DNA from 4 places in the Streptomyces sp. NBC_00984 genome. Region 3 is predicted to be linked to each of the others. Evidence: riboswitches for the same ligand, from Rfam matches in the RefSeq annotation. Region 3 holds a riboswitch; each other region holds the start of a gene.

Region 1 (7,389 bases), 3.2 Mb from region 3:
GGCGCCGCCGGCCGGGCCGTCGGGGCGGAGGCCGTCCGGGTCGGACTTGGTGAGCGGGTTGTTGTGGGCGTAGCTGTACGCGTTCATCTGCGCCGGGTCGTTGATGTCGATGACCGGGTCGACGGAGAGGAAGCGGCCGAGGGCAGGATCGTATTCACGCGCCCCGAGGTGAGTGAGACCGGTGGGGTCGTTGGTGCCGCCGACGAAGCCCCGGGTTCCGAACGCGGTGGACTGCGCGGTGCGGAGCTGCCCGAAGGGCAGTTGCTTGCGGCGCGTCAGGGCGAGCGTTCCGACCGCGATGGCGGACATCGCGGTGCCCTGGTGGTCGCCGATGAGGTACGAAGTGGTGGCCCCGGCGCGGACGGCCACGGTCTCGCCGTTGTGCGTGTAGGAGCGGGTGCCGGTCTTGGTGCCGTTGGCGGCGACGGTGCCGGCTGGGCTTCCAGACGTTGAGCTGATCCCGGCAGCGCGGAAACATAGAGCCGGCCCGTACCGGATTCGTTCCGGTACGGGCCGACTTCACGTGTTTCATTCGCGTTCGCAGGGAGAACCGTCGCCTAATCCTCCGGCGGGAAGACGACTTCCCCCGAGTCGGTCAGTGTGATCGTGATCGCCTCGACCGGGCACCCCTCCGCGGCCGTGAGGACCTTCTCGTCGGCGTCGGTCTCCGGGGCCGACGGGCGGGACTGGCGGGCGGTGTCCAGGGCGAAGGCGCCCGGCGCGTGGTTCACGCACATCCCGGAGCCGATGCAGACCCCCCGGTCGACCTCGACGGCCCAGCGGTCCCCCATCATTCCCCCTCGTATCCGGCCGGCAGGTGGATCATCTTGTGCTCGAAGTACTCGCCGTACCCCTCGGGGCCGAACTCCCGCCCCAGACCTGAGTTCTTGTACCCGCCGAACGGGCCGAGCATGTCGAGGCTGAAGGTGTTCACGCTGTACGTGCCCGTCCTGACCCGGCGGGCGATGTCGATGCCGCGTTCGGTGTCGGCGGTCCAGACGCTGCCGCTGAGGCCGTACTCGGAGTCGTTGGCGATCCGCACCGCCTCGTCCTCGTCGCCGTACGGCAGCAGGCAGATGACGGGGCCGAAGATCTCCTCGCGGGCGATGCGCATGGAGTTGTCGACGTCCCCGAAGAGGGTCGGTTCGACGTACCAGCCCCGCTCCTGGGAGGCCGGACGGCCGCCGCCGGTGAGGATCTTGGCGCCCTCGTCCTGCCCGATCCGGATGTAGTCGAGCGAGCGCCGCTGCTGGCGCTGCGCGACGAGGGGGCCGAGTTCGGTGGCGGGGTCGAGCGGATCGCCGACCTTCAGCGCACCGGCCGCGGCGGCGAACGCCTCGGACGTCTCGTCGTAGCGGGAGCGCGGGACGAGGATGCGGGTCTGGGCCACGCACGCCTGGCCGTTGATCATCCAGGCGAAGGGGACGATGCCCGCGACGGCGGCGTCCAGATCGGCGTCCGGGAGGATGACGGCGGCGGACTTGCCGCCCAGCTCCAGGGTGACCCGGGTGAGGTTGCGCGAGGCGACCTCCATCACCCGGCGCCCGGCGGCCACGGACCCGGTGAACGACACCTTGTCGACACCGGGATGCCCGACCAGGTACTCGCTGACCTCGCGGTCGGCCGGAAGGATCGACAGCACCCCCTCCGGCAGCCCGGCCTCGGCGGCGATCTCGCCCAGGATGTAGGCGTCCAGCGGCGATTCGGGCGAGACCTTGAGCACGGCGGAGCAGCCGGCCAGCAGCGCGGGCGCGAGCTTGGCGGCGGCGGTGAACTGCGGAACGTTCCACGGCACCACGGCCGCGACCACCCCGACCGGCTCCCGGCGCACCAGCAACGGCCCGAGCGCCCCGGCCCGCCGCTCCTCGTACGGGAACTCGCGGGCGACGGTGATCGCCGAGTCCCACACCATCATCGCGGCGAGCGCCTGCACCATGATGCTCGACGTGTACGGGGTGCCGTTCTCCGAGCTGATGACCCGGGCGATCTCCTCGTACCGCACGGCGAACCCGTCCTTGATCCGGGTGACCACCGCGATCCGTTCGTCCGGGCTCATCCGCGCCCAGGGCCCCTCGTCGAACGCCCGCCGCCCGGCGGCGACGGCACGGTCCACGTCCGCCTCGCAGGCGTGCGGCACCCGGCCGATGACCTGTTCGGTGTGCGGCGAGACGACCTCGATCGTGTCCCGGCCCAGCGGATCGACCAACTCCCCGCCGATGAACAGTTTTCCGTGTTCGACAAGCTCGGTCATGGCTGCTGCCTCCCGCGGCCCGGCGCGTTGCCCGACTCAGTATCCGACTCGGCATCTGACTCTGTGTCAGAACTGATACCAGTTCCAGTTCCAGGAGTCCACGGCCGCGACAGCACCCCGGACGAGATGGTCAACCAGGGCTACTACTGGAACAAGTTCTCGTTACAGTGGGGGCGACGCACCGGAGCCGCGAAGCCGTACGCCGTCCAGAGAGATGGGGACCTCATGACGCAGGTGACCGACCACGGCGGGGGCGTGCACAGCATCAAGGTGCCCATCCCGGACAATCCGCTCGGCCATACCCTCGTGCACGTCCTGGACACCGATCGGGGACCGGTCCTGATCGACACCGGGTGGGACGATCCCGAGGCCTGGGACACGCTCGGTGCCGGGCTCGCCGCCGTCGGTACGGAGATGGCCGACATCCACGGGGTGGTCATCACCCACCACCATCCCGACCACCACGGGCTCTCCGGCCAGGTGCGCGAGGCTTCCGGGGCCTGGATCGCCATGCACGCGGCGGACACCGCGATCGTGCGACGTACCCGGGAGTCCCGGCCCGGTACCTGGCTGACGTATCTCGCGGCCAAGCTCGCCGCGGTCGGTGCGCCCGAGGAGCACCTCGCGCCGTTGCGGGCCGCCGCGGCCGGCGGGGGGCGGATGCGTACCTTGCCGGGATTGCGGGCCGCGCTGCCGGACCGGGAGATCGTGCCCGGTGAGCTGCTCGGTCTGGCGGGGCGCAGGCTGCGGGCGATCTGGACGCCGGGGCACACGCCGGGGCATGTGTGCCTGCACCTGGAGGAGGAGCATCCGGGGAATCTGCCGGGCCGGGGGCGGCTCTTCTCGGGGGATCACCTGCTGCCGGGGATCAGTCCGCACATCGGGCTGTACGAGGACCCGGACGACGCGACGGTCACCGACCCGCTCGGCGACTACCTCGACTCGCTGGAGCGCATCGGCCGGCTCGGGGCCGCCGAGGTGCTGCCCGCGCATCAGTACGCCTTCACCGACGCGGCGGGACGCGTACGGGAGCTCCTCGGCCATCACGAGGAGCGGCTGACCGGGCTGCTGGGACTGCTGGCCGAGCCGCTGACGCCGTGGGAGCTGGCCGAGCGGATGGAGTGGAACCGGCCCTGGGCGCAGATCCCGCACGGCTCCCGGAACATCGCCGTCTCGGAGGCCGAGGCGCATCTGCGGCGGCTGGTGAAGCTCGGGCGCGCGGAGGCGGTGCCGGGGAGCGAGCCGGTGACATATATCGCAGTGTGAGGCGGGGCGGGCATCGCAGTGTGAGGCAGGCCGCCCCGCGGGGCTCATCTCAATGGCAGGGCCTCACTGACCCACCCGTCCGTCGATGCACTCGCGCAGCAGGTCGGCCTGCCCGCAGTGCCGGGCGTACTCCTCGATCCTGTGCACCAGCAGCTCCCGGACGGAGATCTTGTCCTTCCCCAGCCGCTCGCCGAGGTCCGGGTGCCCGGCCAGCGCGGCGTCGGTCGCGGCCTGCTCGCGCTGCAGATCGGCGTACGCGGCGTCGACCACGGCCTGCTCGGCGACGGCTCCGTCGAAGTCCGCGTCCCGCTTGCCGTACAGCTTCGGCAGCGGTTCACCGTCGGTGATCCAGTTGCGCCAGTCCCGTTCCACCTCGGCGAGGTGGCGCAGGAGGCCGAGCAGCGACAGCGTCGACGGCGGGACCGACCGGCGGGCCAGCTGCTCCGCGTCCAGGCCGTCGCACTTCATCCGCAGGGTCAGCCGGTAGTCGGTCAGATACTCCGCGAGCGTCGCGAGCTCGCCCTCCGGGCTCGTGCCCTCCTTGCTGCGGGGGTCGTCGTCCGGGTCCGCCCACATGTCGGGGTAGACGGTCGCCTGGGTCCAGCGTGCGGGTTGATCACTCATGCGGGACATGGTCGTCCGTTCGGGGCCGAACTCGCCAGTGGGTTTCCCCCGTTGCCCGCCAGTGGGTATTCCGCGTTGCCGGCGAGCCGAAGCCGCCCCGGGCCCGGCCGGGCCCGCCCGGTAGAGTGTGCGGGTCGTCATCATGCCCGTTCAGGGGGAAGCCGGTGCGAATCCGGCACTGACCACGCAGCCGTGAGCCGTCGTCGCAGACGGTGAGTCGGAATGCCCTGTCCGCGGTCGTGACCGGCTCGGACCACCGGACCCGCCGGTGGTCGGCACCGTCGAGGTATACGGAGCCGGAGCCTGGTGCCTGAGCGTGCCTGTGCCCGGTTCACCCCGCAGGAGAGGCCCCGCCCGCCATGACCGTACGCCGCAGCGCAGCAACGCTCGCCGCCACCGCCGCCGTGCTCTGCGCGGCCGCAGCGCCGGTCGCGGTCGCAGCGCCGTCCCCCTCGCCGTCCGCCGCACTGCCCGCCGGGCTGTACGGCACGAAGGACCCCACCTACGACGGGGTGTGGCGGCAGTCGCTGGCCTTCCTCGCCCAGCGGCTCGAAGGCGTCACACCGGCCGCGAAGTCGGTGGACTGGCTGATCTCCCAGCAGTGCGCCGACGGCTCCTACGCCGCGTTCCGGCCCGATGTCTCCAAGCCGTGCGACGCGAAGACGATGCGGGACACCAATGCCACCGCGGCCGCCACCCAGGCGCTGGTCGAGGTCGGCGGGCACCGGGAGACCGTGAACAACTCGGTGCGCTGGCTGAAGTCCGTGCAGAACGAGGACGGCGGCTGGGGCTACACCGCGGGCGCGCCCAGCGACGCCAACTCCACTTCCCTGGTGATCGGCGCCCTCGCCCGGCAGGGGCAGCGGCTCGCGGACATCACGACCCCCGGCGGCAAGACCCCGTACGACCCGCTGCTCGCGCTCGCGATCCCGTGCGGGGGCAAGGACGGCGGCGCCTTCGCCTACCAGCCCGACAAGAAGGGGAAGCTCGTCGCGAACGCGGACGCCACCGCGGCCGCCGTGCTCGGCGCGATGGGCAAGGCACTGGCCGTCGGGAACAACGCCGCGGGCAAGGCGCCCAGCTGCCACCCCGGTTCCGGCCTCACGCCCGAGCAGGCCGCCCAGAACGGCGCCCACTACCTCACCGGTGCCCTCGCCGGGAACGGCCACCTGAACCAGGCGCCGATGCCGGGTGCCACCGACTCCACCCCGCAGCCCGACTTCGGCAACACCGCGGACGCGGTCGTCGCGCTGTCCGCGGCCGGTCACCAGGACAAGGCGGCCGGGGCGCTCGGCTGGCTGAAGAAGAACTCCGCGGACTGGGCCGCCCAGAACGGCCCCGCCGCCTACGCCCAGCTGATCCTGGCCGCCCACTCGACCGGCGACAACGCCCGGGACTTCGGCGGCGTCGACCTGGTCGCCCGGCTGAACGCGGCCGGCCCCGCGCCCGCCGCCGTCGTGACGCCCGACCCGTCCGCCGACACCGGGTACGAGGCCACCGAGAAGGACCAGGTCCACAGCGGCGACGACGTGATCGGGGGCGTGTGGTGGTACATCGGCATCGCCCTCGTCCTCGCGGCAATCGCGTTCTTCCTGATCAGCGGTCGCCGGAAGAACAGGCAGCTGTGAGGCGCACGGGAAGGGCCACCGCGCTGCTGGTGGTCCTGGGCGCCGTCCTGGCCGTGCTCGGCGCGGGTCCGGCCCAGGCGGCCGGCTACCGGTACTGGTCGTTCTGGGAAGGCTCCGGCTCCGGCTGGACGTACGCCACCCAGGGCCCGTCCCTGGTCCGGCCCGACGACGGGACGGTGCAGGGTTTCCGGTTCTCGGTGAGCGAGGACTCCCAGGACTCGGCGAAGCCGCGCCGTGCCCCCGCCTTCACGAAGATCTGCGCGGACACCCCGGCCGAGGACGGCACCAAGAGGATCGCGCTCGTCATCGACCCGGGCACGACCGCGGACGCCCCGGCCGGTGAGACACCGCCCGCGCTGCGCACCGCGTGCGCGCGGGTCGACCCCGACGCGAGCGCCGCGGAGGCGCTCGCCTCGGTGGCCAAGCCCTTGCGGTACAGCAGCGACGCGATGCTCTGCGCGATCACCGGCTACCCGGTCTCCGGCTGCGGCGAACAGGTCTCCGGCGACGGGCACGGCACGCCTGCCGCGTCCGCCTCCGCCTCACCGGCCGGATCCGCGGCCGCCACCGGCTCGGGCGGCTCCGGCGGCCCGTCCGCCGGGGTGCTCGTCGGTGTCGGCGCCGTTCTCCTCCTCGGCATCGCCGCGGTCGTGCAGGCCCGCCGCCGCCGCGGATGACCGCCTCGACCAGCTCCGCGGTCCTGGCGCGCCGCCGTCCGCTGCGCGCCCCCGAGGCGAACCGGAGCAACGCCCTGCCCGCCGGGGCCTGGTGGCTGTGGGCGCTCGGCCTCGCCACCGCCGCCTCCCGGACCACCAATCCGCTGCTGCTCGGGCTGCTGGTGGGGGTGGCCGGTTACGTCGTGGCGGCGCGCCGCACGGACGCGCCGTGGGCCCGTTCGTACGGGGCGTTCGTCAGGATCGGGCTGTTCGTCGTCGCCGTGCGGCTGGTCTTCTCCGTCTTCCTCGGTTCGCCGATCCCCGGCACGCACCTGGTGTTCACGCTCCCCGAAGTGCCGCTGCCCGACTGGGCGAAGGGGGTCAGGATCGGCGGCCGGGTCACCGCCGAGCAGTTGCTCTTCGCGCTCTACGACGGGGCGAAACTGGCCACGCTGCTGATCTGCATCGGTGCGGCGAACTCGCTCGCCAACCCGGCCCGGCTGCTGAAGTCGCTGCCGGGCGCGCTGTACGAGGCGGGCGTCGCCGTCGTCGTCGCGATGACGTTCGCGCCGAACATGGTCGCCGACGTGCTGCGGCTGCGCACCGCACGGCGGCTGCGGGGCCGTCCGACCGGGGGCATCAAGGCGGTCCTCCAGATCGGACTGCCGGTCCTGGAGGGCGCGCTGGAGCGGTCGGTCGCGGTGGCGGCGTCGATGGACGCGCGCGGATACGGGCGTACCGCCCAGGTCCCGCCCGCCGTCCGGCACACCACGAACGTCCTCACGCTCGGCGGGCTGCTCGGGGTGTGTGCCGGTACGTACGGCCTGCTGGCCGCGCAGGGCGCGGTGTACGGGCTGCCGCTGCTGATCACCGGGCTCGTCGCCGCGATGGCCGGGCTGCGGCTCGGCGGGGCCCGTTCGGTCCGTACCCGCTACCGGCCCGACCGGTGGGGTGCGCGGGCCTG
Region 2 (7,389 bases), 5.1 Mb from region 3:
CCGGAATGGGCGCGCTCTCGCCGCGCACCGGAGATCCGTCGGGGGCGTCGCGGCCGTTCGCCGCGGACCGGGACGGGTTCGTGATCGGCGAGGGCGCCGCCGTGCTCGTACTGGAACGGACGGCCGATGCGCTCGCCCGGGGCGGACGGCCGCGCGCCCTGCTGACCGGTGCGGGTTCCGCCACCGATGCCCATCACCCCACGGCCCCGGACCCGGACGGCGGCGGCGCGCGCAAGGCCGTCGAGGCCGCGCTGCGCGAGGCGGGCTGGGCGGCCCACGAGGTCGACCACATCAACGCGCACGGCACGTCGACCCCGCTGAACGACGCGATGGAGACCGCGCTGATCTCCGGGCTCTTCCCCCACCGGCCGTCGGTGACCGCCCCGAAGGGCGTGCTCGGGCACACCCTCGCGGCGTCCGGGGCGATCGAGGCGGTCGCCACCGTTCTGACCCTGGAGCACGGCCTCGTCCCGCCGATCGCCAACCTGGACTCGCTGGCGGACGGGTTCGATCTCGACTGCGTGGTCAAGGAGCCCCGGATCCAGCAGGTCGAGCGGGCGCTGAGCCACTCCTTCGGCTTCGGCGGACACAATGTCGTACTCGCTTTCCAACGCGTCGACGCGGACGGCCCGCCACCCGCGGAGCCGGGTGTCCTAGCCGTTGCTTGATCGTTATATTTTTATGACCGCAACGATCGACGGCCCTTCCACGGAACGGTCCACGGACCTCCTCACCGGTGTGCTCCTCGGCGACAACTTCCGCCGGGAGCACGGTTTCTGGCAGCGGCTGATCAGCACCGAACCCTTCCGCCGCCCGGACCGCAGCACGACCGAGGAACGCCTGGCTCTCACGTACGAGCGGCTGCGCGTCCTCAACGACTGCCTGGACAGCGGCGCCCGGCTGGCCGCCGACCACCGCGCCCTCGCGGCCCTGCACGAATGGCTGGGCCCGGTGGACCCGGCGCTGACCACGGTGGCGGGCATCCACTACAACCTCTTTCTCGGCAGCCTCCTCGACCACGGCGGCGACCGCGATCTGTCGGACTTCCTGAGGCTGCGGCGCATCGGCACCTTTCTCTGTACGGAGGTGGCACACGGCAACGACGCCGCGGCCGTCGAGACCACGGCCGAGTACGACCGCGAGCGCGACGGATTCGTGCTCCGCACACCGCACGCCGGAGCCCAGAAATTCATGCCCAACACCAGTCCGGCGGGCGGCCCCAAGACCGGGCTCGTGGCCGCGCGGCTGCTCGTCGACGGCGCCGATCAGGGGGTCTTCCTCTTTCTCGTACCGCTCACCGACGGTGTACAGGCTCTGCCCGGCGTACGGATCCGCAGGCTCCCCACCCGCACCGGCAGCCCGGTGGACCACTGCCTGACCTCCTTCGGCCAGGTCTTCGTGGAACGCGCCGCGCTGCTCGGCGGGGACCACGGACGGATCGGTGCGGACGGCGAGTTCAGCAGCACCCTCGACAACCGAAGGCGTCGTTTCCTCGCATCGATCGGGCGGGTCACCTCCGGCAAGATCTCGATGACGGCCTGCGCGGTCGGCTGCGCGCGGGCCACACTCGCCGTCGCCGTCCGCTACGGCGGCCACCGGTACGTCTCGGGCCCCCGGGGCTCGCGGCAGGTGCCGGTGATCGCCCACCGCAGCCACCACGGACCGCTCGCGTCCGCCACGGCCACCGTCTTCGCGATGAGCCTGCTGCACCGCAGGGCCCTGGACCGCTGGGAAGGGGGCGGGCAGCGGGAGGAGGCGGAGCGCCTGGTCGCCGTCGCCAAGGGGTGGGTCACCTGGCAGGCCAGGTCCGTGATCGTCGAATGCCGTGAACGCTGCGGCGCCCAGGCGCTCCTGGAGAACAACGGCATGAGCGAACTCCTCACCGGAGTGGAGGGCGCCATCACCGCCGAGGGCGACAATATGGCCATCCACGCCAAGGCGGCCGCGGAGATGCTCTTCGCCACCGCACCGGGCGGGCCCGAGGCTTCCTCCGGCGGCGGACCCGGCGAACTCGACGACCCCCGGTTCCTCGGGAGACTGCTCGCGGAACTGGAGCGGATCTGGTTCGGCCGGGCCCGGGAGCGGATGCGCCTCGCACCGCACGGTGACCCGCTCGCGCGGTGGAACGTGGCGTCCGGGCCCGCCCTGCGCGGCGTCGAGGCCCACGCCCAATGGCAGGCGGCCGAGGCGTACGAGGAAGCGGTGGCCGCGCTGCCCGAGGGGCCCGCCCGCGAACGGCTCGGCGAGCTGCAACGGCTCTTCGCGCTCGACCGGATCGCCCGCAACAGCGGTGATCTGCTGGCAGCGGGCCTGTTGACCGCCGACCAGGTCAATGAACTGCCGGACCGGGTGGAAGAGCTCATCACCATGGTCGCCGCCCAACTGCCCGACCTCGTCGAGTCCTTCGCGCTGCCGCCGGAGCTGCTCGCCGACTGGCCCATCGCCGGAGCCGACTACATGGCTGCCTACGACGATCCGGGAGCCGCCTGGCGGACGGGCGGGGACCGGGCGACGGTTGAGGACGAGCGGTGAGGGCCATGACGAGGAGGGGAACAGCTGTACGGGGTCACCGGATCAGGGAGGCGGCCGGGGCTCTCGGAGTCCGGGTTGTCCTGCTGGCCTACTGGGGTACGACGTCCGTCCTGGCCCGGTGGTGCGGGGAGCGCGGGGAGGACGGTGCCGAATCGGTTCGGCACAAGGCGTAACTGGAGGCACTCCACCCAGTTGATTCGGCGTCGGGACGGTGTCACCGGCGGCCCGACAGCCGGACCGAATGATGGAGAGAAAGCTCATGAGTACGATTCATCCCAAGATCACCGAGGTTCTGACACACACCTTCAAAGTGCCCGTTGCCGAGATCCACCCGGGCTCCACGATGGACAGCCTGGAGATGGACTCCCTCGCCGTCGCCGAGTTCGCCGTCCTCATCAGGGAGACGGCCGGCGGCAACCGGGACTTCGACCAGCTCCCCAAGGACGCGACGCTGGCCGACATCACACGGTTCATCGACCCGGCAGCCGGCCGCGGCGCGCGGGTGGGCGGCGGGACCGCGATGAGTAACGCCCGATGAACAGGCCGGCCGTCGCCGTCACCGGCCTGGGCATGATCACCCCGGTCGGCAACGACACCGAATCCACCTGGCGGGGCGTGTGCGCGGGCGTGTCACCGGCCCGTACCGTCGCCGAGCTCGAAGGGTGCGCGATCGACTTCGCGTGCATGGTCGACGGCATCGACCTGGACGCCGCGATCGGCGGCCGTGCGTCCTTCCGCATGGGGAAGTACGTGAAACTCGCCGTGCTCGCCGCCCGGGAGGCGGTCGCCGACGCGGGGCTGGACCCGGCCCGGTGGGAGGGCGCCCGGGTCGCGGTGGTCGTCGGCACCAGCAGCGGGGGTTCCGCCTCGCTGACCGAGCAGGCCGTCGTGCTCGACCGGTTCGGAGCAGGGGCCACCTCGCCCTCGGGCATCCTGCTCACCATTCCCAACATGCCCGCCGCCGAGATCGCGATCCAGCTGCGGGCCACCGGACCCAGCATGGCCCCGTGCACCGCCTGTTCGTCCGGCGTCACCGCGCTGTCCGTCGCCCGCGACCTCCTGGTCACCGATCAGTGCGACATCGCTGTCGCCGGAGCCACCGAGTCGATCGTCTACCCGGCCGCCATGGCCGGGTTCGCCAGGTCCGGAGCCGGGGCCCGGACGGACGGCGACCCGGCCACGCTGTGCCGTCCCTTCGCGGCCGACCGGGCCGGTCTGGTCATGGGCGAGGGCGCGGCCGTCATGGTGCTGGAACGGGTGGAAGACGCCGATGCCCGGGGCGCGGCCCCACGGGCGCTGCTCGCCGGTACCGGCGCCACCACCGACGCCTACCACCCCATCAGTCCGCATCCGTCCGGCACGGTCGCCCAGGCGGCGGTGGAGGCCGCGCTGCGCGATGCGGGCTGGGCGGCCGAGGACGTCGAGCACGTCAACGCACACGGCACGGCGACCCCGGTCAACGATGCCACCGAGGCCGCCCTCATCGCCCGGGTCTACCCGCACCGGCCGCCCGTCACCGCCCCCAAGGGTGTACTGGGGCACTGCATGGGGGCGGCCGGAGCGATCGAGGCCGGACTCACGGTCCTCACGCTCCAACGCGGAGTCGTACCACCGATCGCCAACCTGGACGCCCCGGCGCCCGAGTTCGACATCGACTGCGTCACCGAACAACCGCTGCGGCAGCCCATCCGGCGCGCCGTCAGCCATTCCTTCGGCTTCGGCGGACACAACGCCGTCATCGCCCTTCAGCGTCCGTAGGCATCCGGCAGGTGGTGCGACGGGACACACAGCCCGGCGTACCACCGGCCACACCCCCCATGAGCTGCGCAGAGCCTCGTGATAGCTTGCCGGAGCCAGTCGAACTCCACGTCATGGGGTCAGGGAATCCGGTGAGAATCCGGAACTGACGCGCAGCGGTGAGGGGGACGGGCGGGGCCACGGCCACTGGGACCACCCTCGGGTGTCCTGGGAAGGCGTCCCGTCCGAAGGAACCCGAGTCCGAAGACCTGCTGGCGCCCGCGACCCGGCACCGGGCCGCGGAACTCCGTACAGCGGGCTCCGCGCATGAGCCCAGAGACGCAGAGGGACTCCGTGCCGTCCATAGCCAGCCCCGTCCGCATCATGGCCCTGCTCTCGGCGGGACTCGTCCTGCTGACCGCCTGCGGAGGCGGAACCGACGACTCCGCCGCGAAGCCGGACTCCGCGGACGGATACCCGGTGACGCTGAAGAACTGTGGACGCACCGTCACCGTCGAAGCCGCGCCACGGCACGCCGTCTCGGTGGACCAGGGATCGACGGAGATCCTGCTCTCCCTCGGCCTCGCCGACCGGATGGCCGCCACCGCGACCTGGACCGACCCGGTGATGAAGGGCCTGGAGAAGGCCAACGCCGAAGTGCCCAGGATCGCGGACAACCGGCCGTCGTCGGAGAAGGTCCTCGACCGCGAGCCCGACTTCGTCAGCGCGTCGTTCGAATCGACGCTCGCCAAGGGCGGCGTCGCACCGCGCGAACAGTTCGAATCGCTCGGCGTCCCCACCTATGTCTCGCCCGCCGACTGCACCGGCAAGGACAACAGTGGCGGCGGCGACGGCGCCCGTACCGCCCCGCTGACCATGGACAGCGTCTACGGCGAAGTGCACGAACTGGCCGAGGTGTTCGGCGTACCGAAGCGCGGTGACGCGCTCGTGGCGCAGCTGCGGGCCCAGGTGACGAAGGCGACCGAGGGCATCGACGCCTCCGACGCGACCCTCCTGTACTGGTTCTCCGACTCCAAGGCCCCGTACCTGGCCGGCTGCTGCGGAGCACCCGGGATCATCACCGAAGAGCTCGGCGCGAAGAACGTCTTCGACGACACCCATGAGGAATGGCCCCAGATCAGCTGGGAGACCGTCGCCGACCGCAACCCCGACGTCCTGGTCGTCGGCGACCTGACCCGCAAGGCCCAGACCGCCGAGAGCGCCGCGAAGAAGATCGAATTCCTGGAGTCCAACCCCGTCACGAAGAACATGGACGCCGTCAGGCACAAGCGGTACGTGCTGCTGAGCGGCCAGTCCATGAACCCGTCCATCCGGACGGTCGAGGGCATCGAACGCGTGGCAGCCGGACTGCGCAGGTTCGGGCTCGCCGGGTGACGGGGACCGTACGGGGCACGGCGGTGGCCGCGCCGCCCGCCCCCGCCACCCCCCTCCGCGCCACGACGGGCGTACGGAGACTGCGCGGCGGGGCCCTGTGGGTCTGCGGCGCCGCGTTGCTCGTCATCTCCGTCGCGGTCGCCGTCACCATCGGCCCCGCCCGGATCTCCGTGGCCGACGTCTGGTCCGCGGTGGCCTCCCACCTCGGCTGGGGCCGTTCACGGCTCTCCCCGATCCGGGACGGCATCATCTGGAACCTGCGGATGCCGCGCACCCTGCTCGCCGCGGTGTGCGGTGCCGGGCTCGCGGTGTGCGGCACCGTCATGCAGTCGCTGCTCCGCAATCCGCTCGCCGACCCGTTCGTCCTCGGTGTCTCCTCCGGAGCGTCCACCGGCGCGGTCGTGGTCGTCGTCCTCGGCGTCGGCGGGGGAGCGGTGTCGATCTCGACCGGCGCGTTCGTCGGAGCGCTGTGCTCGTTCGCCCTCGTGCTGCTGCTCAGCCACATTCTGGGCGGCACGACCGACCGGGTCGTGCTCTCCGGTGTCGCGGCCATGCAGCTGTTCTCCGCGCTCACCTCCTTCGTCGTGATGACCGCCGCCGACGCCGAGCAGACCCGCGGGGTGCTGTTCTGGCTGCTCGGCTCGCTCAGCGGGGTCGGCTGGACCGATGTGTGGATCTGCTCCGCCGTCCTCGTCGTGACCCTGCTGATCTGCCTGGCTCACGCCCGTACGCTCGACGCCTTCGCGTTCGGGCAGGACGCCGCAGCCACGCTCGGCGTCCATGTCGCGCGCACCCGGATCGTGCTGCTGTGCACGACCGCACTGCTGACCGCCGCACTCGTCAGCTCGGCCGGTGCCATCGGCTTCGTCGGTCTGGTGCTGCCGCACGCCGCCCGCGCCCTCGCGGGTTCCGGGCACCGGCGGCTGCTGCCGGTCACGGCCCTGGCCGGGGCGGTGTTCCTGGTCTGGGTCGACACCCTCGCCAGGACGGTCCTCGACCCGCAGGAGGTGCCCGTGGGCGTGGTCACCGCGCTGATCGGCGTACCCGCGTTCGTCCTGGTCCTGTACCGCACCCGGAGGACCGCATGACGGGGGCGGCCACCTCGGGACTGCGTGCCGAACGGGTCGGCCGGGCGGCGGGCGGCCGCCTCATCCTCGACGGGGTCGACCTCGCCCCGCCGCCCGACGCCACCGTGGGGCTGATCGGACCGAACGGATCCGGTAAAACGACTCTGCTGCGGGTGCTGGCGGGCATCCTCGCCCCGGAGACCGGCGTGGTCACCCTCGACGGACAGCGGCTCGCCGGGATCGGCCGCCGCACCGTGGCCCAGCGGATCGCCGTGGTCGACCAGCACGCCGTCACCCAGGTCGAGCTGAGCGTGCTGGACGTCGTACGGCTCGGGCGCATCCCGCACCGCAGGGCCTGGTCGGCACCGACTGCGGAGGACGACGAAGCGGTGTGCGAAGCACTCGCGCGGACCGGCCTCGCCGACCGCGGCGACCAGTCCTGGCACACCCTTTCCGGCGGCGAGCGCCAACGCGTCCAGATCGCGCGGGCGCTGGCCCAGCAGCCGCGCGAGCTGCTGCTCGACGAACCGACGAACCACCTCGACATCCAGCACCAGCTGGAACTCCTCGCGCTGATCGCCTCCCTGCCGCTGACCGGTGTGATCGCCCTGCACGACCTCAATCTGGCCGCGATGTTCTGCGACCGGATCGTCGTGCT
Region 3 (7,389 bases):
ACATGACGACGCGGTTGCCCACGTACCACGGCAGGGCGTACTGCTTGCCGTCGTAGATGGAGGGCTGGTTGACGCCGTCGGCCCAGGCGGAGCCGATCTCCTTCTTCAGGTCACCGAGGTCGGCGAGGCCGCCGGTCTTGGCGTACGCCGGGGTCTGGGTGTTGCCGATCTCCAGGACGTCCGGCGGGTTGGACTCGGAGAGGGCGGTGGTGACCTTCTGCTGAATGCCGTTCCAGTCCTGGACTTCGATATTCAGCTTGGCCTTGGTCTTCTTCTCGAACTCCTCGGTGACCGTCTTGGTCCACCCGTCCGGGTTCGAGCCGGACATCGTCCATACGGTCAGGGTCTGGCCCTTGTACGCGTCCGGACCGGCCTTCTTGCCACTGTCGCCGCCGTCGTCGGACCCACACGCCGCGAGGCCGATCATCATGCCCGCGACGCCGATCGCCGCGATGAGCTTGCGCTTCACGCCAAACCCTCCTCAGGGATACTGCAACCCCGCCCACCGCGAAGACATTCGACGAGTACTGCTGGGGCTGGACCTGGTCTTTAATGGTTTAGACCAGTACCGGGAGCTTGGCCTAGACCTTTAGGGGTGTCAAGGGTGTATAAGAAGTGCACTCGCGTCCGTTACAGGACCGACACCTAAGGGAGGGCGACCAGCCGTGACGGGACCGTGCCACCATGTGAGCCGCGACAGACGGAGGAGCCGGTGACGGCAGCAACGCAGCAGTCGGGAAGGCGGACCATGGGTGCCGACGGGGGCAGTACGGAGAACGAGACGGGCGCGGCCACGCGGACGGCGCGCGTCCCGAAGTACTACCGGCTGAAGCGACATCTGCTCGACATGACGGACACCATGCCGCCGGGCACCCCCGTGCCGCCGGAGCGGACCCTGGCCGCCGAGTTCGACACCTCGCGCACCACCGTGCGCCAGGCGCTCCAGGAATTGGTCGTCGAGGGCCGGCTGGAGCGCATCCAGGGCAAGGGCACCTTCGTGGCCAAGCCGAAGGTCTCGCAGGCCCTGCAACTCACCTCGTACACCGAGGACATGCGCGCCCAGGGCCTCGAACCGACCTCCCAGCTGCTGGACATCGGCTACGTGACGGCCGACGACACGCTGGCGGGACTGCTCGACATCACCACCGGTGGCCGGGTGCTGAGGATCGAGCGGCTACGGCTGGCCAGCGGCGAGCCGATGGCGATCGAGACCACCCACCTTTCAGCCAAACGCTTCCCCGCGCTCCGCCGTTCGCTGGTGAAGTACACCTCCCTCTACACCGCACTTGCGGAGGTGTACGACGTACGGCTGGCCGAGGCCGAGGAGACCATCGAGACCTCGCTGGCCACCCCGCGCGAAGCCGGCCTGCTCGGCACGGACGTGGGCCTGCCGATGCTGATGCTCTCCCGGCACTCGCTCGACGGACAGGGCGAGCCGGTGGAGTGGGTGCGTTCGGTCTACCGCGGCGACCGGTACAAGTTCGTGGCGCGCCTGAAGCGGCCCACGGACTGACCCCGGCGCGGGGACGGACTCCAGCCGTCCCGCCCGTACGGAACGTCGCTCGCGGCCCCCGTGGAACGCACCACTCCACGGGGGCCTTTCGCATGTCCTGGTACGGACCAACTGCCGTACACCTGACGGATTTTCGAGCATACGCACCCGATTCGCGGACCGTTTCCGGACCGCAATGCGGACAGGGGGTGACGGTGACCGGAAGCCTCCCCTAGATTTCCTGCGCATTACAAGGTGATCAGCGAGGGGACGGAGTCGCCAAATGCCAGCAGACCCAGAAGGAAAACCACCCACCGTCACACCGGTCCGGGTGGTCATCGCCCTGTGTCTCGTCGCGCCGTTCGTGGCGATGCTCTGGGTGAGTTCGTACGCGAAGGTGGACCCCACCTTCATCGGCATTCCGTTCTTCTACTGGTACCAGATGCTCTGGGTGCTGATCTCCACCGCGCTCACGATGACCGCGTACAAGCTGTGGCAGCGTGACCAGCGCGCCCGCAAGGGAGGTGAGTCGGCATGAAGGACGGTGTGAACGGCGTCGCGCTCGGCGTCTTCATCTTCTTCTTCGTGGCCGTCACGGTCATGGGCTTCCTGGCGGCGCGCTGGCGCAAGGCCGAGAACGAGGCCAGCCTCGACGAATGGGGCCTGGGCGGACGGTCGTTCGGCACCTGGGTCACCTGGTTCCTGCTCGGCGGCGACCTGTACACCGCGTACACCTTCGTCGCCGTTCCGGCGGCGATCTACGCGGCGGGCGCGGCGGGCTTCTTCGCCGTGCCCTACACGATCCTCGTGTACCCGCTGATCTTCACCTTCCTGCCGCGGCTCTGGTCGGTCTCGCACAAGCACGGGTACGTCACCACCTCGGACTTCGTCCGCGGGCGCTTCGGCTCGAAGAGCCTCTCGCTGGCGGTCGCCGTCACGGGCATCCTCGCCACGATGCCGTACATCGCGCTCCAACTCGTCGGCATCCAGGCGGTGCTGGACGTGATGGGCGTCGGCGGCGGCGAGAACACCCACTGGTTCATCAAGGACCTGCCGTTGCTGATCGCGTTCGCGGTGCTCGCCGCGTACACCTACTCGTCCGGCCTGCGGGCGCCCGCGCTGATCGCGTTCGTCAAGGACGGACTGATCTACCTGGTCATCGCGGTGGCGATCATCTACATCCCGATCAAGCTGGGCGGCTTCGACAACATCTTCGCCAAGGCGGGCGAGGCGTTCTCCCAGACCAATCCGGCCACCGGCAAGCCGCGCGGCGCGCTCGCACCGGGCGAGGCCGGCCAATGGGGTTACGCCACCCTGGCGTTGGGCTCGGCGCTGGCGCTGTTCATGTATCCGCACTCGATCACGGCGACGCTCTCCAGCCGCAGCCGCAACGTGATCCGGCGCAACACCACGATCCTGCCGCTGTACTCGCTGATGCTGGGCCTGCTGGCGCTGCTCGGCTTCATGGCCATCGCCGCCGGGATCAAGGTGGACAACGGGCAGCTGGCCATCCCCCAGTTGTTCGAGAACATGTTCCCGGACTGGTTCGCGGGCGTCGCGTTCGCCGCCATCGGCATCGGCGCGCTGGTGCCCGCCGCGATCATGTCGATCGCCGCGGCGAACCTCTTCACCCGCAACATCTACAAGGACTTCCTGAAGCCGGACGCGACCCCGGAGCAGGAGACCAAGGTCTCCAAGCTGGTGTCGCTGCTGGTCAAGGTCGGCGCGCTCGCCTTCGTCCTCACCATGGACAAGACGGTCGCGATCAACTTCCAGCTGCTCGGCGGCATCTGGATCCTCCAGACGATGCCGGCCCTGGTCGGCGGCCTGTTCACCCGCTGGTTCCACCGCTGGGCGCTGCTCGCGGGCTGGGCGGTCGGCATGGTGTACGGGACGGTGGCCGCGTACGGGGTCGCCAGCCCGACCCAGGCGCACTTCGGCGGGTCCTCCGAGGAGATCCCCGGCATCGGCGAGATCGGCTACATCGGCCTCACCGCGTTCGTGCTGAACGTGGTGGTGACGGTGGTGCTCACCTTCGTCCTGAACGCCGTGAAGGCGCCCGCCGGGATCGACGAGACCTCCCCGTCCGACTACACGGCCGACGCGGGCGACCCGGGCGTGAAGACGGAACTCCCGCCGGCCACGGCAGGGGCGCCGGGCGGTCACTGAGACCCGCGCCAACGGCCCGTCGACGGCCCGCCGAGCCTCCTCCAGCGGGGCGCGGCGGGCCGTCGGCTTGATCCGGCCCGGCGGCCCGGGAAAGGGCCGTACGGCTCATTCTGTGGGCCCCGCCCAGTCGGCGCGACACAACATGTGGGGGCTGCCTCATCGGGCAGCCCCCACATGTATGCTCGTCCTCGCTGTCGCCGCAGGGGAATCCGGTGCGAATCCGGAACTGTCCCGCAACGGTGTATTCAGTGCGCTTTTGTGCACCCCCGAGTCAGTCCGATGACCTGCCGGCAGCGCATCCGGCTCGACCGAACCGGATGCCCAGACGTCCGGGCCTCGCGGTTGGGCCGGTGGACGCCGTGCGGAGTGCTGCCCTGCCCCGGGTACGCGCCCGTAGGGCTGCCCCGTTCCCCGCCGGCCCCGAGCCGAGCGAGGGAGAGCACCACGTGACCATCGCGCCAGCCGATCCGGCTTCAGTCGCCGTGTCCGCAGCAGCCGAGTCCGAGGCAGCCGCACAGGACGGACCGGGAACCGCACTGCTGCGGACCCTGACCGACCTCACCGCCGATCTGCCCGACACCGACCCCGGCCGGGTCGCCGCCGCCGCGCTGCGCGGTCGCAGCGCCCGAGCGGACGAGGCCGAGCTGCGCTCGCTGGCCACCGAGGCCGCCGCGGGCCTGATCTCCGAGGACCCCGCCTACTCCCGGCTCGCCGCCCGGCTCCTGACCCTCACCATCGCGGACGAGGCGGCCGGCCAGGGCGCGGCCTCCTTCTCCGCCTCGGTCGCCGTCGGGCACCGCGAGGGCCTGATCGCGGACCGTACCGCCGAGTTCGTCGCCCGCCACGCGGCCGCGCTGGACGCGCTGGTGGAGCGTTCGCTCGCCGACGGCGCGGACGACCGCTTCGGCTACTTCGGGCTGCGGACCCTGCACAGCCGCTATCTGCTGCGCCACCCGCACACACGCCAGGTCATCGAGACGCCCCAGCACTTCATGCTGCGGGTCGCGTCCGGGCTCGCCGAGGACGACTCGCAGCGCGCGGTGGACGAAGTGGCGGCGCTGTACGGGCTGATGAGCCGGCTCGACTACCTCCCCTCCTCCCCCACGCTCTTCAACTCCGGCACCCGGCACCCGCAGATGTCCTCCTGCTACCTGCTGGACTCCCCGCTGGACGAGCTCGACTCGATCTACGACCGCTACCACCAGGTGGCCCGGCTCTCGAAGCACGCGGGCGGCATCGGTCTGTCGTACTCCCGCATCCGCTCCCGCGGTTCGCTGATCCGTGGCACCAACGGGCACTCCAACGGCATCGTGCCGTTCCTGAAGACGCTCGACGCCTCCGTCGCCGCGGTCAACCAGGGGGGCCGCCGCAAGGGCGCCGCCGCCGTCTACCTGGAGACCTGGCACGCGGACATCGAGGAGTTCCTGGAGCTGCGCGACAACACGGGCGAGGACCAGCGGCGTACGCACAACCTCAACCTGGCGCACTGGATCCCGGACGAGTTCATGCGCCGGGTCGACGCGGACGGCGACTGGTCGCTGTTCTCGCCCGCCGACGTACCCGGTCTCGTCGACCTGTGGGGCGACGAGTTCGACGCCGCGTACCGGGCCGCCGAGGCGAAGGGGCTGGCCCGCAAGTCGATCCCGGCCCGCGAGCTGTACGGCCGGATGATGCGCACCCTCGCGCAGACCGGCCAGGGCTGGATGACGTTCAAGGACGCCTCCAACCGGACCGCGAACCAGACCGCCGAGCCGGGCAGCGTCGTCCACTCCTCGAACCTGTGCACCGAGATCCTCGAAGTCACCGACGACGGCGAGACGGCGGTCTGCAACCTGGGCTCGGTCAACCTCGGCGCGTTCGTCGCCGACGGTGACATCGACTGGGAGCGGCTGGACGCCACCGTCCGCACCGCCGTGACCTTCCTCGACCGGGTCGTCGACATCAACTTCTACCCGACCGAGCAGGCCAGCCGCTCCAACGCGAAGTGGCGCCCGGTGGGCCTGGGCGCCATGGGTCTCCAGGACGTCTTCTTCCAGCTGCGGCTGCCCTTCGACTCCCCCGAGGCCCGCGCGCTCTCCACGAGGATCTCCGAGCGGATCATGCTCGCCGCGTACGAGGCGTCGTGCGAGCTGGCCGAGCGGTCCGGCCCGCTGCCCGCCTGGTCGCAGACGCGCGCCGCTCGCGGTGTACTGCACCCCGACCACTACGACACCGAGCTGAACTGGCCGGAGCGGTGGGACGCGCTGCGCGCCCGCGTCGCGAAGAGCGGGATGCGCAACTCGCTGCTGCTCGCCATCGCGCCGACGGCGACGATCGCCTCGATCGCGGGGGTCTACGAGTGCATCGAGCCGCAGGTCTCCAACCTCTTCAAGCGCGAGACGCTCAGCGGTGAGTTCCTCCAGGTCAACGCGTACCTGGTGGATGAGCTGAAGCAGCTCGGGGTGTGGGACGCGCGGACCCGTGAGGCGCTGCGCGAGGCCAGCGGCTCGGTGCAGGGCTTCGCCTGGATCCCGGAGGACGTGCGGGCGCTGTACCGCACGGCGTGGGAGATCCCGCAGCGCGGCCTGATCGACATGGCGGCGGCCCGTACGCCGTTCCTGGACCAGAGCCAGTCGCTGAACCTGTTCCTGGAGACGCCGACGATCGGCAAGCTCTCCTCGATGTACGCGTACGCCTGGAAGCAGGGGCTGAAGACGACGTACTACCTGCGCTCGCGCCCGGCGACCCGGATCGCCCGTGCCGCCTCCGGCCAGACCGCGACCGCCGCCCCCATCCCCGTACAGCAGGCTTCGGCGCCCGACGCGGACGCAATCGCCTGCTCCCTCGAAAACCCCGAGTCCTGCGAGGCCTGCCAGTAATGAGCTCCACCAACTCCGACAAGAACCTTCTGGACCCGGGCTTCGAACTGACGCTGCGGCCCATGCGCTACCCGGACTTCTACGAGCGCTACCGCGACGCGATCAAGAACACCTGGACGGTGGAGGAGGTCGACCTGCACTCCGACGTCGCCGACCTCGCCAAGCTGTCCCCCGGCGAGCAGCACATGATCGGCCGGCTGGTCGCGTTCTTCGCGACGGGCGACTCGATCGTCTCCAACAACCTCGTGCTGACGCTGTACAAGCACATCAACTCCCCCGAGGCGCGGCTGTACCTGTCGCGGCAGCTCTTCGAGGAGGCCGTGCACGTCCAGTTCTATCTGACGCTGCTGGACACCTATCTGCCCGACCCGGACGACCGTGCCGCCGCGTTCGACGCGGTCGAGGAGATTCCCTCGATCCGCGAGAAGGCGCAGTTCTGCTTCAAGTGGATGGACTCGGTCGAGAAGATCGACCGGCTGGAGACGAAGGCCGACCGCCGCCGTTTCCTGCTGAACCTGATCTGCTTCGCGGCGTGCATCGAGGGGCTGTTCTTCTACGGCGCGTTCGCGTACGTCTACTGGTTCCGCTCGCGGGGTCTGCTGCACGGTCTCGCCACGGGCACCAACTGGGTGTTCCGTGACGAGACGATGCACATGAACTTCGCGTTCGAGGTCGTGGACACCGTCCGCAAGGAGGAGCCGGACCTCTTCGACGACGAGCTCCAGCAGCAGGTCACCGACATGCTGAAGGAGGCCGTGGCCGCGGAGCTGCAGTTCGGCCGTGATCTGTGCGGCGACGGACTGCCCGGCATGAACACCGAGTCGATGCGGCAGTACCTGGAGTGCGTCGCCGACCAGCGGCTCACCCGGC
Region 4 (7,389 bases), 5.0 Mb from region 3:
CGGCCTGGGCTTCAACATCCCCAGCTGGCGCGTGGACGGCATGGATCCGCTCGCCGTGTACCTCGCCATGAGCGAGGCCGTGGACCACATGCGGGCCGGTCAGGGACCGACCGTCGTCGAGGCCGAGGTCTACCGCTTCTTCCACCAGAACGGCCCGTTCCCGGGCAGCGCCTTCGGCTACCGCACCAAGGACGAGGAGAAGGAGTGGCGGGCCCGCGACCCGCTGGCCCTCGTCTCGCGGCAGCTCGTCGAGAACGGCGTCCTGAGCGCCGACGAGATCGAGGAGTGCACCGCGCGGGCCAAGGCGGTCATGGCCGCCATCGGCGACGAACTGCTGGAGCCCGACCCCGGCGGCAAGCCGGGCACCCGCCGCATCAGGCCCTCCGAATGGCCCGACCCGTCCTTCCGCGATGTCGGTGTGCGGGGCGACCTCAGCGAGTTCGACGACGTACGCCTCGCCGACACCGGCACCGGCACCGGCACCGGACCGGATGCCTTCCAAGGACGCCTGGAACAGCGGAAGTTCATCGACGTCGTGGCCGAGGTGATGAGCCGGCGCATGGCCGAGGACGCGTCGGTCGTCGTCATGGGCGAGGACGTGCACCGGCTCAAGGGCGGCACCAACGGTGCGACCAAGGGCCTGGCCGAGGCCCACCCGGACCGTGTCCTGGGCACGCCGATCAGCGAGAACGCCTTCGCCGGGCTCGCCGGCGGCATCGCGCTCGACGGCCGGTACAAGCCGGTGGTGGAGTTCATGTACGCCGACTTCATGTGGGTCGCGGCGGACCAGATCTTCAACCAGATCGGCAAGGCCCGGCACATGTTCGGCGGCGACGGACAGGGGTCCGGCGTCCCGCTCGTCCTGCGCAGCAAGGTCGCCATGGGCACCGGCTACGGCTCCCAGCACTCCATGGACCCGGCGGGAATCCTCGCCACGGCCCCCGGCTGGCGGATCGTCGCCCCGTCCACGCCCTTCGACTACGTGGGCCTGATGAACTCCGCGCTGACCTGCAAGGACCCGGTCGTCGTACTGGAGCACACCGACCTGTACAACTCGGTCGGTCCGGGCCCGGTGGACGACTTCGACTACTGCCTGCCCGTGGGCAGGGCGGCCGTGCGCCGCACCGGATCGCGGATCACCGTCGTGTCGTACCTCGCGATGACCAACTACGTCCTGGAGGCCGTCGAGCAGCTGGGCCTGGACGCCGAGGTCATCGACCTGCGCTGGCTGGACCGCGCCAGTCTCGACTGGGACACCCTCGGCGCGAGCATCCGCAAGACCAACAACGTGCTCATCGCCGAGCAGGGCCCCATCGGCACCTCCTACGGCGGCTGGCTGTCCGACGAGATCCAGCGCCGCTACTTCGACTGGCTCGACCAGCCGGTGGAGCGCGTCCAGGCCGGCGAGTCCTCGCCCAGCATCAGCAAGGTGCTGGAGCGGGCGGCCATCGCACGGACCGAAGAGGTCGTGGCCGCGCTCCAGCGGGTCACCGGGAACTGACCCTCCCCGTACGAGAGAACACCCAGGAGGGTTGATCATGGCAGAACTGTTCCGAATGCCCGCCGTGGCCGCCGACGCGGCAACGGCCGTGCTGTCCGCCTGGCAGGTGGCGGAGGGGGCGTCGTTCACGAAGGACGACGCGCTGGTCTCCATCGAGACCGACAAGGCCGAGGTGGATGTCGCCGCCGAGCAGGACGGCGTACTGCTCAAGACGTTGTACGAGGCCGGTGTCGAGATCGAGGTCGGCGACCCGATCGCCGTGCTCGGCGCCGTCGGCGAGCAGGCCGGCGACCTCGACACGCTACTGGCGGAGCTCGGCGTCGGCGCACCCGTCGCGGCCCCGAAGGCGGTGCGCCGGGACGTCCCGGAGGAACCGGCCGCAGCGAGCCCGGCCGCTCCGGCGCCCTCGGCGTCCCCCTCCGCCGGTGAGCCGGAGCGCGGCGGGCGCGTCTTCAGCAGTCCGCTGGCCCGCAGGCTGGCCCGGGAGGCGGGCCTCGACATCGAGGCCCTCACCGGCACCGGGCCCGGCGGCCGCATCGTCAGGCGGGACGTCGATGCCGCGGTCGCGGCCCGGCCGGCACCGGCGCCGGAGTCGGCCGTGGCCCCGGCCCCGGTCCCGGTCCCCCCGGCAGCCACCACCGTGCCGCAGGCCACCGCCTCCGCCGACACCGGCGACCACGAGGACATCCCGCACAGCCGGATGCGCCGGGCCATCGCCAGGCGCCTGACGGAGAGCAAGCAGCACACCCCGCACTTCTATCTGCGGGCGACCTGCGCCGTGGACGAGCTGCTCGCCCTGCGGCAGCGGATCAACGCCGTCAGCCCGGTCAAGGTCTCGGTCAACGACCTGTTGATCAAGGCCGTCGCCACGGCACACACACAGGTGCCGGAGATGAACGCGGTGTGGCAGCCGGATGCCGTCCGCCGATTCCGTACCGTCGACGTCTCGGTCGCCATCGCCACCGGGACGGGCCTGGTGACCCCGGTGCTGCGCGGGATCGAGAACCTGTCGGTGTCGGCGATCGCCACGCGGACCCGCGCGTACGCGGAGCAGGCGCGCTCCGGGGGGCTTCGGCCCGCCGACCTCGAAGGCGGATCGATCACCGTTTCGAACCTCGGCATGTACGGGGTCGAGGAGTTCACCGCCATCATCAACCCGCCGCAGGCCGCGATCCTGGCCATCGGCGCCGCACGCGACGAGGCGGTGGTCCGCGACGGTGCGGTCATCGCGGCCAAGGTGCTCGGCGTGGTCCTGTCCGTGGACCACCGTCCGGTGGACGGCGCCGTGGCGGCGCGCTGGCTCGCGGCCTTCACCGAGGCCGTGGAGAACCCGGTCCGGCTCGTCGTCTGAACCCACCCCGGCGGCCGGGCGGCCCGCGGCGTCAACGTCGCAGGCCGCCCGCCCCCCTAGGCCGCAGTCCGCGCCCGACGGCTGCCAGAGCACTCCAAGAGGACACCGATGTCTTTGATCCGCGGTTCCCGCACGCCCGGTGCGGCCATACCGAACGAAACCCCGCGCGATGCGCTCGGCGAACTGGACCAGCGCAATCTGCGGCGGCTGATGCCGCTGCTGCTGGCCGCCTACATCATGTCGTTCCTGGACCGGACCAACATCGGCCTGGCCAAGGAACGCCTGGAGGTCGACCTGGGCATCTCCGCCGCGGCCTACGGGCTGGGCGCGGGGCTGTTCTTCCTCACCTACGCGATCTCCGAGGTGCCCAGCAACCTGATCATGTACCGCGTGGGCGCCCGCTGGTGGATCACCCGGATCATGCTGACCTGGGGCGTCGTCTCCGCCTGCATGGCCTTCGTACAGGGTGAGAAGTCCTTCTACGCCATGCGGCTGCTGCTCGGCGCCGCCGAGGCCGGGCTGCTGCCGGGCATCCTGCTCTACTTCACCTACTGGTTCCGCTCCGAGATCCGCGGCAGGGCCATCGGACTGCTCCTGCTCGGCGCCTCCATCGCCAGCGTCGTCGGGAACCCGCTCGGCGGACTGCTCATGGAGATGGACGGGCTCGGCGGCTGGCACGGCTGGCAGTGGATGTTCGTCATCGAGGGGGTCCCCTGCCTCTTCCTGGCGTTCGCCATCTTCCGGTTCCTGCCCGACGGCCCGGCCAAGGCACCCTGGCTGACGGCGGAGGAGGCCCGGCTGGTCCAGGACGCGGTCACCCGCGAACAGACCGAGGGCGCCGAGGCGGCCGGAAACGGCTCCGGATCCGGCTTCCTGCTGACGGTGCTGCGCGACAAGCAGATGCTGCTGGCCATCTTCGCCAACTGGACCCACCAGGTCGCCCTGTACTCCGTCGTCTACTTCCTGCCCGGCATCATCGGCGGCTGGGGCGACCTCTCGCCGTTCACCATCGGCCTGCTGACCGGACTGCCCTGGCTCACCGCGGCCGTCGGTGCCGTACTGGTGCCGCCGCGCGCGACGACACCCCGGCGCTCCCGCAACTTCGTGGTGGTCGGTCTGCTGATGATGTTCACCGGCCTCATCGTCGCCGCCGTCGCCGGTCCCGTGATCGCCCTGCTCGGCTTCTGCTTCACCGGCCTGGCGTTCTTCGTCGTCCAGCCCCTGCTGTTCAACTTCCCCGCCACCCGGCTCTCGGGCAAGACCCTCGCCGGCGGCCTGGCACTGCTCAACACCATCGGCATCACCGGCGGCTTCGTCGGCCCGTACATCATGGGCTACGCCGAGGACGCCACCGGCAACCACCTGTCCGGCCTGTGGGTGTCCATCGTCCTGCTGGCCCTCGGCGCACTGGCGGCCACGCGGCTGCGCTTCTCCCCCAAGTCCTGAAGCGCGCTCCGGGGCGTGGGTCGGCCCGGGACGTCCCCATCGGCCGGGGCGGTCCCGCGGGCGCCCGCGCCCCGGGGCAGGTCCGGTTCGAACCGGACCACCGTGCCCCCGGAGACATCGGCCGTGCCCCACGGCCCGAGCCGGACGGACCGGGACCTGCCACGGCGACTCCCGGACGACGCGCGTCCTGGACCGACATCGTTGCCGACGTACGTGCGCTCGGCGCCGGTACCGCATCCCGCGCCGTTCACGCCGTCTCCGGTCCCTCACGGGCGTGCGTGCGCCCGTCAGTTGAAAGTCGTGTCGGAGAAATTCTGCTGCTGCCCCTGGATGACCGGGCCGGTCCGGGCGCCCTCTCTGACGCTGTTGTGAACTGTCACGGCCGGCACACCCGCCGCTGCGGGGGCGAGTTCATCCAGCAGCAGTCGCAGCTCCTGTGCTGCCGCCGGGTCCGCCCGCAGCGCTCGACGCAGCCTGAGCCGCCACTCGTCCTCGATGTCCTCCGCGACATCCGGCGCCTCACCGTCGCGGGCCGAGATGAGTTCCTCCCGGGACGCTTCGAGCTCTTCGTCCACGCCACCGGTTTCCCCGCCCCGTGCGAGGAAACGTGCCACTCGTGCCCGTGTCTGCGTCCAGGCGTCCGAGACCATGAGCCCCACCAAGGTCGTCGCCCCGGTCTCCGCCAGCGCCGCCAACTCCGCTTCCACGATTCCCCCGTTGTGTCGCCGTCGCGCTGCGCGTGTGTGAAGTTGCTCCTCCCACGGTAGAGAGCGGACGAGCACTTCGAAAGCGCGCCCAAGGGCGCGGCGCGGCTGAGAACCAGCCATCGGGTCGAAGATCACCGAGGCGGCGGTGTCGCGCCACGTCGGGGAAGGTGCGACGCCGGAGGGGCGTGTGGCGGACGGTGGCCCGTCGCGCGCCCTTCAGCCTGCCCGGCCGGACCGATCCCGTGTCTCATGTCACGTTCCGGAATGTGAACAGCGGTGCCCCGAGAGCGATCCGCCCTCTAGTCTGGCCGGTGCAGCTGGTTCGCCCTGTCCGCCAGGCAGGCGCGTCGTAAGAGGGAACCCGGTGGGAATCCGGGACTGCCCCGCAGCGGTGAGCGGGAACGACCGCCGTCATACGCACTGGATCCGGTCGGATCCGGGAAGCGACGGCCAGTAGGTGTCTGCCCTCGGCAGATGTGCCCGCGAGTCCGAAGACCTGCCCGTTGCCCGCACGCGACCCCTCGTGTGCGGATATCCCGGTGACCTCGTGGGCGGGTCGGCGTACACACCAGACGGAAGACCGCACCCATGGCGTGCGCAGGATCCGTCCGGTTCGTCATCCCTTCGCGTCCATGTCCCGTCCCCGGGATCTCAAGGAGTCATCTCGCGAAGGAGATTTCCGTGACAGCACAGCCCGCAGCCGCGGCAGCACACGCCACCGTGTACGGCTACCCCCGCCAGGGACCGGACCGGGAACTGAAAAAGGCCATCGAGGGTTACTGGAAGGGCCGGGTCACCGCCGACGCCCTCCGGGAAACGGCGGCCGGCCTGCGCCGGTCCAACTGGCGGCAACTGGCGGACGCCGGTGTCCACGAGGTACCCACCGGCGACTTCTCCTACTACGACCACGTCCTGGACACCAGCGTCATGGTCGGCGCGGTCCCCCGCCGGCACCGTGAGGCCGTCGAATCCGACGCGCTCGACGGCTACTTCGCGATGGCCCGCGGCACCCAGGACGTGGCGCCGCTGGAGATGACCAAGTGGTTCGACACCAACTACCACTACCTCGTCCCCGAACTCGGCCCGGACACCGTCTTCACCTCCGACTCCACCAAGCAGGTCGCCGAACTGAGGGAAGCCCTCGCGCTCGGACACACCGCCCGGCCGGTGCTCGTCGGCCCCGTCACGTACCTGCTGCTCGCCAAGCCCGCCCCCGGGGTGGCGGCCGGCTTCGAACCGCTCACCCTGCTGGACCGTCTGCTGCCGGTCTACGCGGAGGTACTCGCCGATCTGCGCGCCACCGGCGCGGAATGGGTCCAGCTCGACGAGCCCGCACTGGTCCAGGACCGGACGCCGGCCGAGCTGAACGCCGCTGCCCGTACGTACCGTGAACTCGGCGGCCTGACCGACCGGCCCAAGCTGCTCGTCGCCTCGTACTTCGACCGGCTCGGCGAGGCGCTCCCCGTACTGGCGAAGGCCCCGGTGGACGGACTGGCACTGGACTTCACCGACGACGCCGCCGCCAACCTCGCGGACCTCGCCGCCGCCGGCGGGCTGCCCGGCAAACGGCTCGTCGCGGGCGTGGTCGACGGCCGCAACATCTGGATCAACGACTACGAGAAGTCGCTGGCCACCCTCGCCACACTCCTCGGCCTCGCCGGCCGGGTCGACGTGGCCGGCTCCTGCTCCCTGCTGCACGTCCCCCTCGACACGGCACCCGAACGGGACATCGACCCCCAGGTCCTTCGCTGGCTCGCCTTCGCCCGGCAGAAGACCGCCGAGATCGTCACTCTGGCCAAGGGGCTGGCCCAGGGCACCGGCGCCATCGCCACGGAGATCGCCGCCAACCGGGCCGACCTCGCCTCACGCGCGCACTCCCCCCTCACCCGCGACCCCGCCGTACGCGCCAGGACCGCGGCCGTCACCGACCTCGACGGCCGCCGCTCCCAGCCGTACACCGAGCGCGCCGCCGCCCAACGGGCCCACCTCGGGCTGCCGTTGCTGCCCACGACCACCATCGGTTCCTTCCCCCAGACCGCCGAACTGCGCACGGCCCGCGCCGACCTGCGCGCGGGCCGGATCGACACGGCCGGTTACGAGGAGCGGATCAGGGCCGAGATCGGCGAGGTCGTCGCCTTCCAGGAAAAGGCCGGCATCGACGTCCTGGTGCACGGCGAACCCGAACGCAACGACATGGTCCAGTACTTCGCCGAACAGCTCACCGGCTACCTCGCCACGCAGCACGGCTGGGTCCAGTCCTACGGCACCCGCTACGTCCGGCCACCGGTGCTCGCGGGCGACATCTCCCGCCCCGAACCCATGACGGTGCGCTGGACCTCGTACGCCCAGTCGCTCACCGACCGTCCGGTCAAGGGCATGCTGAC

Evidence for each region. A riboswitch is a leader RNA that binds a small molecule or an ion and turns the genes downstream of it on or off. The one in region 3 is predicted to bind cobalamin.
Region 1: linked by a shared signal. The riboswitch ahead of OG520_RS28245 (prenyltransferase/squalene oxidase repeat-containing protein) and the one ahead of OG520_RS13330 (ribonucleoside-diphosphate reductase subunit alpha) in region 3 are both predicted to bind cobalamin.
Region 2: linked by a shared signal. The riboswitch ahead of OG520_RS36540 (ABC transporter substrate-binding protein) and the one ahead of OG520_RS13330 (ribonucleoside-diphosphate reductase subunit alpha) in region 3 are both predicted to bind cobalamin.
Region 4: linked by a shared signal. The riboswitch ahead of metE (5-methyltetrahydropteroyltriglutamate--homocysteine S-methyltransferase) and the one ahead of OG520_RS13330 (ribonucleoside-diphosphate reductase subunit alpha) in region 3 are both predicted to bind cobalamin.

Annotation. Positions count from the first base shown of each region.
Region 1 covers NZ_CP108734.1:6,312,237-6,319,625, reverse strand. Annotated here, with positions in the region: gene OG520_RS28270 (RHS repeat-associated core domain-containing protein) at 1-369, opposite strand, end outside; gene OG520_RS28265 (ferredoxin) at 558-791, opposite strand; gene OG520_RS28260 (aldehyde dehydrogenase) at 791-2,251, opposite strand; gene OG520_RS28255 (MBL fold metallo-hydrolase) at 2,477-3,517, shown strand; gene OG520_RS28250 (DinB family protein) at 3,581-4,150, opposite strand; cobalamin riboswitch at 4,256-4,391, shown strand; gene OG520_RS28245 (prenyltransferase/squalene oxidase repeat-containing protein) at 4,501-5,769, shown strand; gene OG520_RS28240 (SCO2322 family protein) at 5,766-6,446, shown strand; gene OG520_RS28235 (energy-coupling factor transporter transmembrane protein EcfT) at 6,443-7,389, shown strand, end outside.
Region 2 covers NZ_CP108734.1:8,217,154-8,224,542, forward strand. Annotated here, with positions in the region: gene OG520_RS36520 (beta-ketoacyl-[acyl-carrier-protein] synthase family protein) at 1-668, shown strand, start outside; gene OG520_RS36525 (acyl-CoA dehydrogenase) at 682-2,532, shown strand; gene OG520_RS36530 (acyl carrier protein) at 2,792-3,070, shown strand; gene OG520_RS36535 (beta-ketoacyl-[acyl-carrier-protein] synthase family protein) at 3,067-4,290, shown strand; cobalamin riboswitch at 4,370-4,561, shown strand; gene OG520_RS36540 (ABC transporter substrate-binding protein) at 4,597-5,664, shown strand; gene OG520_RS36545 (FecCD family ABC transporter permease) at 5,688-6,752, shown strand; gene OG520_RS36550 (ABC transporter ATP-binding protein) at 6,749-7,389, shown strand, end outside.
Region 3 covers NZ_CP108734.1:3,089,257-3,096,645, forward strand. Annotated here, with positions in the region: gene OG520_RS13310 (extracellular solute-binding protein) at 1-469, opposite strand, end outside; gene OG520_RS13315 (GntR family transcriptional regulator) at 749-1,513, shown strand; gene OG520_RS13320 (DUF3311 domain-containing protein) at 1,776-2,030, shown strand; gene mctP (monocarboxylate uptake permease MctP) at 2,027-3,661, shown strand; cobalamin riboswitch at 3,827-3,968, shown strand; gene OG520_RS13330 (ribonucleoside-diphosphate reductase subunit alpha) at 4,108-6,519, shown strand; gene OG520_RS13335 (ribonucleotide-diphosphate reductase subunit beta) at 6,519-7,389, shown strand, end outside.
Region 4 covers NZ_CP108734.1:8,124,974-8,132,362, reverse strand. Annotated here, with positions in the region: gene OG520_RS36145 (thiamine pyrophosphate-dependent enzyme) at 1-1,501, shown strand, start outside; gene OG520_RS36140 (2-oxo acid dehydrogenase subunit E2) at 1,539-2,852, shown strand; gene OG520_RS36135 (MFS transporter) at 2,961-4,298, shown strand; gene OG520_RS36130 (hypothetical protein) at 4,586-5,005, opposite strand; cobalamin riboswitch at 5,307-5,524, shown strand; gene metE (5-methyltetrahydropteroyltriglutamate--homocysteine S-methyltransferase) at 5,687-7,389, shown strand, end outside.